DNA from 3 places in the Oceanisphaera sp. W20_SRM_FM3 genome. Region 2 is predicted to be linked to each of the others. Evidence: riboswitches for the same ligand, from Rfam matches in the RefSeq annotation. Region 2 holds a riboswitch; each other region holds the start of a gene.
What was found. A riboswitch is a leader RNA that binds a small molecule or an ion and turns the genes downstream of it on or off. The one in region 2 is predicted to bind thiamine pyrophosphate.

Region 1 (3,281 bases), on a different contig from region 2:
GCCACTTTGTAAGCTATCGCCCAGCATAACTTCCAGCCCCAAGGCGTGGCCCTGAGCGACCAGCGTTTGGTTGTGGGCAAGGCCGCCCAACTGCGCTGGTCTAACGATCACCGCCTTAGCGAACTCCGCATTGCTCAGGTCAGCTGCTGCGGTCGAGGCAAAATCAGCATAACGGGCTAAGTCGAGGCCGACCGGTATTGAGTGCAGCCTGCTCAAGGTTTGCGCCTCAGCTAACTCGGTAGTGGGATCCAGTAGCCAGTCGATACGGCGAGTCTCGATGCGTGACCATAAATCGATGATCTGCTCACTGTGTAAACAAGCGCCTGCGTCCAGCACTAAGCGCACCTTGGGCGCCAACATGCACAGCTCGCGTATTAACCCTGCGTCGTAATGCACATCACCGGTGAGGATAAGCCAAGCCCGCTCTGGATGTATTCGCCGACAGCGCCAAGCGCGCACCAGCGGATCCCTTGAGCCTTCCAATAACGGTAAAGAGGCTATCGCGAATAAAGGCATAGTGCTTATTTTAGCCAGCGCGCAATCTAAGCCAAACTGCACCGCCGGCAATTCGGCTTCATGACGTCGGCCTTGGCGTAAGTGCTCGCAAGCTGCGGTTAAGTCCCGCAGCACAGCGGCTTCATTCTCACCAATTGGCGCCGCCACCTCACCCCAATGGCCGTCAATCTCTACATAAAAACCGTCCCGTACCGCCACAGTTGCGCCATTGATAGTGAGCGGAAAAGTTAAGGGTAATTGATAGTGATAAAGGTTAATCAGCATATTGGTATCTCTGAACAGGCCGCCCAGTTAGGGCTATTATCTTTACCTGAAATTAACATTGCCGCGATTATATGGCTAGCCGCCTAGATCTCATTAGGCATTGGTAGCGTTATTACCTTTAAAGTATTTTTAGCTGCAACATGCGGTATTTATCTGCGATTTTGTCATGTTGAACGCTGTTATCGGCTCTTTTGTCGGCAGTTAGCTGAATTATTTATAATCAATAACCGCTTTGCTTTTGTGATTTGGATCTGTTTTACTGGCCACTATCTTGTCGGAGTGCTCTATATGGGCTGAGACCACAGTAAGTGGGATCCGTTGAACCTGATCAGGCTAATACCTGCGTAAGGGAAGCAAGTGAGAATTTGGCGCATACCCTCCTCTGCCATTTTCTTATCAACACTCCTGACAAGCTTTTTCACCCAACATGGATTTAAGTGAGATTGCTATGTCAAAAATAATGTCAACGAAAGCAGCAAACCAAAAATTAACTAACGTTTCAGATCAACAACCTAAAAAAGTGAACCGCCGCGAAGTCCGCAGCCAAGCTCAAGAGTTTATCGATAACTTGAAAGGCGAACACTTTCCGAATTCTCAGCGTATTTATCTGCAAGGTTCACGCCCAGATATTCGTGTGGCGATGCGTGAAATTCATTTAGCCGATAGTTTCAAAGGCGGCAGTGAAGAAAATCCCATTCTTGAGCCTAATGACCCTATTCCTGTCTATGACACCTCAGGCCCTTATGGCGATCCAGAAGTCGAGTTAGATGTACGCCAAGGCTTGCCACAGCTGCGCCGTCAGTGGATTTTGGACCGTGACGACACCATAGAATTGGCACAAGTCAGCTCAGAATTCACTCAAGAGCGCATGGCGGATGATGGCTACGATCACTTGCGCTTCGAGCATATGCCTAAGCCCCGCAAAGCCAAGTTAGGCCAGTGTGTGACGCAAATGCACTATGCGCGAAAAGGCATTATCACGCCGGAAATGGAATACATCGCCATCCGTGAAAACATGGGCCGCGAGCGGGTGCGTGATGAAATGCTGTTAAAACAACATAAGGGCGAAAACTTTGGCGCCAACCTGCCAGAGAACATCACCCCTGAGTTTGTACGCAAAGAGGTGGCCGAAGGTCGCGCTATTATTCCGGCCAACATTAACCACGCCGAATCTGAGCCTATGATTATCGGCCGCAACTTCTTGATTAAGATCAACGCCAATATCGGTAACTCGGCGGTAACCTCGTCGATTGAAGAAGAAGTTGAGAAGTTGGTGTGGGCCACCCGCTGGGGTGCCGATAACGTGATGGACCTGTCGACGGGGCGTAATATTCACGAGACTCGCGAGTGGATCTTGCGTAACAGTCCAGTGCCAATCGGCACAGTCCCTATCTATCAGGCGTTGGAAAAAGTAAACGGCGTGGCCGAAGACTTAAACTGGGAAGTGTTCCGCGATACCTTGATTGAACAAGCCGAGCAGGGCGTGGATTACTTCACTATTCACGCCGGCGTCTTGCTGCGCTACGTGCCTATGACTGCCAAGCGCGTCACCGGTATCGTCTCCCGTGGCGGCTCTATTATGGCCAAATGGTGTTTATCCCATCATAAAGAAAGTTTTCTTTACGAGCGTTTTCGCGATATTTGTGAGATCTGTGCCGCCTATGACGTGTCCTTGTCGCTCGGTGATGGCATGCGCCCCGGCTCGATTGCTGATGCTAACGACGAAGCCCAGTTTGCCGAGTTGTATACGCTGGGCGAGCTAACTAAGATTGCTTGGGAATACGATGTGCAGGTGATGATTGAAGGCCCGGGTCACGTGCCTATGCACATGATCAAACGCAATATGGAAGAGCAGTTAGAGCATTGCCATGAGGCGCCGTTTTATACGCTTGGGCCCCTGACTACCGATATTGCCCCTGGCTATGACCACATTACCTCTGGCATAGGTGCTGCTTTAATTGGTTGGTACGGCTGCGCCATGTTGTGTTACGTCACGCCAAAAGAGCACTTAGGTCTGCCAAATAAAGAAGATGTGAAGCAGGGCTTGATCACCTATAAGATAGCCGCCCATGCGGCTGACTTAGCCAAAGGTCATCCGGGCGCCCAGATTCGTGATAACGCTTTGTCCTTGGCGCGGTTTGAATTCCGTTGGGAAGACCAGTTTAATTTAAGCTTAGATCCAATAACGGCCCGTGATTATCATGATGAGTCTTTGCCTCAAGAGTCCGGCAAGGTAGCGCACTTTTGCTCTATGTGCGGGCCTAAATTCTGCTCCATGAAGATCACCCAAGAGGTGCGTGAGTATGCGGCGGCACAAGAATCTATCGCCATTCAAATGGTCGATATCAATGGCAACCACGAAACTGTGATCGCGGGCATGGCGCAGATGTCAGAAGAATTCAAAAAGCGCGGTGGTGAGCTTTATCACCAAGTAGACAAATTGGAGAAGGAATTGCTATGACAAGACCCATAGTCTGGACCATTGCCGGTTCTGATTCGGG
Region 2 (3,281 bases):
TTGAGCGGCCTCGGCACTGTTTAAATAGTTGATTACCACCTTGGCACCTTCACGCAAGAAGGCGCGCACTAAATGCTCGCCCAAGCCGCGGGCACCGCCGGTCACTAATACTAACTGTTGATCGAATGCGAATGCGGTTGGTGAAATAGGATTCTGTTGCATGGCTTTACTACCTCTAAAAAGTCAGAGGCGAAGGCAGATGGGCAGCGTTGCCGTGAGCCGAATGGCTGACATCCCTTCGCCAGTATGAACTGGATCAGGTTCGACGGGTGTTATCTCAGCCGAGCAGATGTGCTGCCCGACACCCCGTGTCACGAGCTAGACCATAGCATACCCCTGCGGGGAGCTGAAAGCCGGAAGCTATAAGCGGTCAGCTAAAGAACACACTCCGCTTTCTGCCGTCTAACCATATATCTCTTTAATCTGGCTCTGTATTGTTTATGTTTTGATTTTTCTTCTGGCTTCCAGCTTATCGCTTATGGCTATCTTCGATTTGGTTAAAACAGCTCGGCAGTAGATAATGGCGGTCTGGATGCAATGGAGAACACCTTTGATGAGCTCACAAGTTACTAGCCTGACCATTACTCGCCCCGACGATTGGCATTTACACCTGCGCGATGGCGCACTACTTACAGATACGGTCGCCGACGCCAGCCGTTATTTAGGCCGCGCACTGGTAATGCCTAATCTGTTGCCGCCTGCCACCACTACCGAATTGGCGCTGGCCTATTACGACAGAATATTGGCAGTGCGCCCATCAGGCAGCCAGTTTGAGCCTTTGATGAGCTTGTACCTGACCGATAAAACGGATCCGCAAGAGATCCGTCGCGCCAAGGACTGCGGTAAAATCGTAGCCTGTAAGTTGTATCCAGCCGGTGCCACCACTAACTCCGACTCTGGCGTAACCGATGTTAAGAATATTTACGCTGTGTTGGAGGTGATGCAAGAAACCGGCATCTTGTTACTGGTGCACGGTGAAGTGACCGATGCCAGTGTCGATATTTTCGACCGTGAAAAAGTCTTCCTCGAAACTATCTTGCCAAACGTAGTGCGCGACTTCCCCAACTTAAAAATCGTGCTTGAGCACATCACCACCGAGCACGCGGTGAAGTTTGTGGAGCAAGCCGGCGACAATGTAGCCGCCACCATTACCACCCATCACTTAATGTTTAACCGTAACCACATGCTGGTGGGTGGCATTCGTCCGCACTACTATTGCTTGCCCATCTTAAAGCGCAACACCCATCAGCAAGCCTTAGTGAAAGCCGCCACCAGTGGCAACAAGAAGTTTTTTATGGGTACCGACTCGGCGCCGCACTTTAAGAAAAACAAAGAAACCGCCTGTGGCTGTGCTGGCGCCTATACCTCCCATGCCGCCGTTGAGCTGTATACGGAAGTATTTGAAGAAGCAGGTGCCTTGGATAAGTTAGAAGCCTTTACCAGCCATAACGGCCCCGACTTCTACGGTCTGCCACGCAACGCCGACACTATTACCTTGGTTAAAGAGACCTGGTCTGTGCCTACCACTTTGCCGTTAGGCGGCGAAGAGTTGGTGCCCATTCGTGCCGGTGAAACCATCAGCTGGATGGTTAAGTAACTTAACGCCTAGCGCCTAGCGCCTAGCGCCTAGCGCCTAGCGCCTAGCGAAATAATAAGCCCCGAACCTATGGTTTGGGGCTTTTTTTATGCCTTTGTAGGCGAACGCTTGCTCTCGCATTTCGGCGCAGCCGGAAATATTTAAAAAATTTACGCTTACAACGTAATACGAGAATAAATGTTCTCCTACAAAAAACGCGCTCCCGTAGGGCACCGTTTTGGCGCGAGTTACGTGGCAAAAATAAGTTTTGCTGTGGGTTTGTCTATTAGCTTGGTGCTTGGCGCCGGGCGCTCGGCGCTGTTCGTCCAAAATTTGACAAGCATCACATTTGTTCTTACTCTCATCGCCATTCCTGGGGGAGCCTAAGGTGCAGAATTTGCACCCAAGTTGGCTGAGATTCCGCAATTTGCTGCGGTAACCCTTAGAACCTGATCCGGATAATGCCGGCGAAGGGAAGGAACAAGTCTCGCATTCCCTCTCTGCGCCTGTGTTCTCCGGCATATTATCGTTCATATAAACGTCAATGATTGACGATGTACATATGCTTGCCTAATTATTGGCAAAGGGAGAACTCATGTTACTCAGCACTACCGAAGCCATTCTCTGGCTCTGTTTATTTGCCGCCGTATTTGCCGTACCCGGTATGCTATATGCCCGCCGCCAACAAGACCAAATTGAAGACTTTGTGGTGGCCCGTAATAGCCAAAATGGCATGGCCACCATGCTCACACTACTGGCCACCACCTTAGGCGCTTGGATTTTATTTGGCCCCGCCGAAGCGGCGACTTGGGGCGGCATAGGTGCCGTGACCGGTTATGCACTGGGTTCACTCGCCCCTAATTTTATGATGATCCCCTTAGGTAAACGGCTGCGTGAGCTGATCCCCGAAGGCCATACCCTAACCGAGTTTGTGCTGCATCGTTACGGTAAAACTATGTACGGCTTCGTGATGGTGATCATGATGTTCTACATGTTTATCTCGTTGACCGCAGGCCTCACCGCCATCGCTAAAATGGTCAGTTTGCTGGCACCCGTGCCGTTATGGGCCACGGCGTCTATCGTGATGTTTGCCACCTTGCTTTACACCTTATACGGCGGTCTGCGAGTCACTATTTTTACCGACCGCGTACAGATGCTAGTGATACTGCCGTTCCTAATCTTACTGATCTTCTTTGGCTGGCAAGCGGTGGGCGGCATTGGCCCCACCGTTGCCGGCCTTAAAGAAAAAGCGCCAGCACTGCTAAATCCTTTTGATATGAGTGGTTTTAAATCCGGCTTAACTTTCTTTATTGCCGTGGTGTTAACTGGCCTCTTCTATCAAGGTACTTGGCAGCGCATCTTTGCCGCCCAAGACAACAAAGCGATTCGCAATGGCTTTCTGGTCAGTGGTCTGATGAGCTTTATCTTCATCTTTATCATGGGGTTATTCGGTCTGGCCTTCGTCGGTTTAGACTTACCCGGTGATGGCTCTGTGGCGGTGTTTGATGTGCTGTTATCTAATGTGCCGCTGTGGTTTGCCATCGGCTTAGTGCCCTTTGGGCTGGCCTTGATCATGAGCAGTGCCGACTCGACCATTAGCGGTATTGCTAGCATGTTAGTGGTGGATTTGCGGCGCATTTTGCCCAACTTTAGCGCCAACCGTCTGCTGGGCTTATCGCGCTGGTTGATAGTGTTGATCTCGATT
Region 3 (3,281 bases), on a different contig from region 2:
AATCGGTGCATTCATTACCGGTGGATAGTAATTACAAGACACCATATGGCCTAACGAGCTGTGATAAAGCTCAGCAAGCCCGGGTATATTAAGCTGCTCAATCAATGCCAGTTCGCTATTGCGTACCGCTGTTTGCAGTTCATCCCATTGCTCAGAAAAAAAGCCGTGAAATTCTTTTGGGAAGTCCGCCGGAGGGTGAAACTCTGAGATAACAAACGAGTGCAGCATATCTCGGTAGTCTTGATTAGTGCTGTCCGTTTGGCCCCAGTAAGAATAGCCCTCTTGGATCTTGGCAAAGTTAGCCTGTAAATACGGTTTTTTATATTCGGTATCCTGCAACACAAAATTACGCAAGGCGTGGCGCAGCTGGGTGTCATCTTTACCCAGTATTTGAGTTTCAAATATCATAAAATCTGGTCCTTAATAGTGGTAAAAATGGCTTATGCAGTTTGAGCCGCGAGCGTTGAATTGCTCGAAGAGCTAAGCCGAGAGTCGAACTCGGCTTGCCGACGATGCTTATGCCATTGCCACCATCCATACAGACCTAACAGTAAAAACAAACCGTATTGCAAGGCATAAATAGGCGAGCCTTTAGCGAGATAAATATGAATACCCAGCACATTGACCAACACCCAGATTACCCAGTTTTCCATGCGTTTTCTTGCCATTAAAAACTGAGCAAAAAAGTTCAGCACTGTGCTTGCTGAATCTCGCACTAACATGGATGGTTCGGGGATCCAGCTAAATTGGCTCGCTAAGGTAGAAACTATCACCGCCCATACCGCTATGCACAAGATGACGCTTGCGCCGAGTAGATATTGGCGCGGACGCGATAGCCAACTGGGTACTAATACCAGATTGGTGTTGGGATCTTTACTGCATATCCAAGCTCGCCAGCAGTAGATTTGAATGGGGATATATACCAAGTACATGATGGCGTCTGATAGCAAACTCCAGCTAAAAAAAGCCAAATAAGCAGAAATACTCGACCACACCATGCCCAGTAACCAACCGCTGCGTTTTTCTTTGGCTAGTAATATTAAGCCAAACACACCGGCCAGAGTCGCAATAACTTCTAAAGGTTGTTGGCCCAGCACATATCTCCACTCAACGGCAGTTAACCAGCTTATGAAAGCCTGCATTATTTCCATAGTGACCACTCCTTCGCAGGAACGAGCGAGCCTAGAACAAAAGACATATAAGTAGCAGTAATAGCTGTTTGCAGTAAATCAGTAATCGCAGTATTTAAAAGGGATAGTCGAAACACGTTTAGTCTCCGTATAAGTTTATAGATATAAATACGAAAACCGGGTAATTACGAGAGCAGGCAGGTGAGGGCAGAGCAGTGCATTGCGGCTTCCTATTCCTACGCCGGTATTAGCCGGATCAGGTTCAAAGGGTTCGCGTCTGCGCATCTCAGGCAATCGTAACTGCCACCCCTTAGGATATGACTTAATGTTATAAGTATAGCCGCATTATACTCATTTTGGTATAAAGGTCTAGGTTAACGCAAAGCTGCTTCAAGCAGCGCCAAGCTCAACGAAAAGATATATTTGCCACGGAAGAACACGGAACCCACGAAAAAATAGAGATTAGATCGGAAAGGGATTTTTATGGTAAGGGCTAAAACACCACGCCGTGAGTAGGCGGGCTCTGGTTCTTACCATTAAAATTTCTTTGGCTCTTTTTGACCTTATCTCATGTTAATTTTTTCGCATGTTTGGTGGGTTTCGTTGCAAAAGTAACATTTGTCTCTGGTTGACAGTTTTTTACTTTAAACAGCGGCCCCTGGGTTCATCGCTTTGGTGCAGCACCACATCGGAATGCAAAAATTCAGCCGCGTCTGCTGAGTCTTGTACCTTAGTGGCACTGCGCGCTAGCATCTCGGCTTCAAACTCGGTAAGCACACGCTGGCGTATGCCATCTTGTCGCCAGTTCGATTGCACTCGGCAGCTTCTAACAATAATGCGCGCCAGCGACAGTGCATCCAGCAGCGCTTGGTTGGCACCTTGCCCTTTGAACGGGCTCATGGGGTGCGCCGCATCGCCAATCAGCGTGGCGGCTCCGATTTGTGCTAATAACTCAGGCGTGAGCAAGGCTCTGTCGTATACCGGATAGCCAGATATCAGTGCAGCTGGCGTGGCCGCTAAAATCTGCGGAATAGGCGAGTGCCACTGGGTACGTCTACAGGCTTCGGCCTTTAGCGCCTTGGCTCCTTGGGCGCTCAAGGTTTTAGCGTCATCTTCAAGCATGGGGAAGCTTAATTGCCACATCACAGAGTTGGCATCATAGGGCATAACATAAATGCGCTCATGGCCATTGGCAGTTTGAAATACAGTGGCCGAATCCATCAAATCACTGTCTACACCTTGCAGCGCACTTAACGGGCATATGCCTAAGATGGCGATGCAATCCAGATAACGCAGCGAGCTGATGTCGTGCCCCAACACTAAGTTGCGCACCGCGCTTCGAATACCATCGGCTCCTACCACTAGATCTGCCTTGGTCTGCTTTATTGTTCTGTCCACCGCAAAGCTCAGCTCAACACCTACTGCCGTTTCTTTAAAGTCGACTAACTGATGACCCCATTTTATTGCATCTTGCTGATGCGGGGGGGCATCTAACTGTTCCAGCAATGCCAAGCGCAAAGACTGACGGGCAATATGCACGTTAGTGCGCTTAGGTGCTTGAGTTTCATCTGAGTGCAGCCACTTTCTCATGCCCCATTCGCCGAGCACTTTACCGTCTGTGGTGTGCACCACATGGCGAGTAGACACTAAGCCTTTTTCCAGTTCAAAAATGCCTAAGCCTTCAATGGCTTTGCTGGCTTGTTGCAAGGTAAGGCCATAGCCCTGAGAGCGGGCTTCAAAGTTGTTATCACGCTCATACAAAGTGAACGGAATACCACGGTGTAAACAAGCCACGGCCAATGCCACGCCGCCAATGCCGCCACCAATAATAGCCACAGTTGGATAATTTTCTGTGTCTGGCGCAGGTGGACGATCGGCCTTGATCAGTCCCGATCCGCCACAGCTAGGGCAAGAAGATAAGTGCGCCTTAGGGCGAGCGGGCGCCGAGCCGCCGTGCTTTTCAAACTGCGCCAACGCGGCCTGATAGCTAAGCTTCACTTTCTTACGGATCTTCTGACTGATCCGCCCTCGCCCCTGACACTTAGGACAGGGCGCCCAGCTAAGCTGTGCTTCATTAGTTAACTTGATGTTGGCGGCCCTCATAAGAAAAAAGTAAGCAAACTCTTAAATGCAGGGCGCAATTGTAAAGCA

Region 1: linked by a shared signal. The riboswitch ahead of thiC (phosphomethylpyrimidine synthase ThiC) and the one ahead of ACEN2G_RS12485 (sodium:solute symporter family transporter) in region 2 are both predicted to bind thiamine pyrophosphate.
Region 3: linked by a shared signal. The riboswitch ahead of pnuC (nicotinamide riboside transporter PnuC) and the one ahead of ACEN2G_RS12485 (sodium:solute symporter family transporter) in region 2 are both predicted to bind thiamine pyrophosphate.

The regions. Positions count from the first base shown of each region.
Region 1 is NZ_JBGQOP010000017.1:11,364-14,644, forward strand. Features, by position in the region: gene ACEN2G_RS10055 (o-succinylbenzoic acid (OSB) synthetase) at 1-780, opposite strand, end outside; TPP riboswitch at 1,046-1,150, shown strand; gene thiC (phosphomethylpyrimidine synthase ThiC) at 1,241-3,241, shown strand; gene thiE (thiamine phosphate synthase) at 3,238-3,281, shown strand, end outside.
Region 2 is NZ_JBGQOP010000027.1:2,102-5,382, forward strand. Features, by position in the region: gene ACEN2G_RS12475 (3-oxoacyl-ACP reductase) at 1-162, opposite strand, end outside; TPP riboswitch at 217-319, opposite strand; gene pyrC (dihydroorotase) at 554-1,597, shown strand; TPP riboswitch at 1,942-2,069, shown strand; gene ACEN2G_RS12485 (sodium:solute symporter family transporter) at 2,172-3,281, shown strand, end outside.
Region 3 is NZ_JBGQOP010000023.1:13,978-17,258, forward strand. Features, by position in the region: gene ACEN2G_RS11655 (2OG-Fe(II) oxygenase family protein) at 1-408, opposite strand, end outside; gene pnuC (nicotinamide riboside transporter PnuC) at 441-1,151, opposite strand; TPP riboswitch at 1,347-1,451, opposite strand; gene ACEN2G_RS11665 (FAD-dependent oxidoreductase) at 1,770-3,128, opposite strand.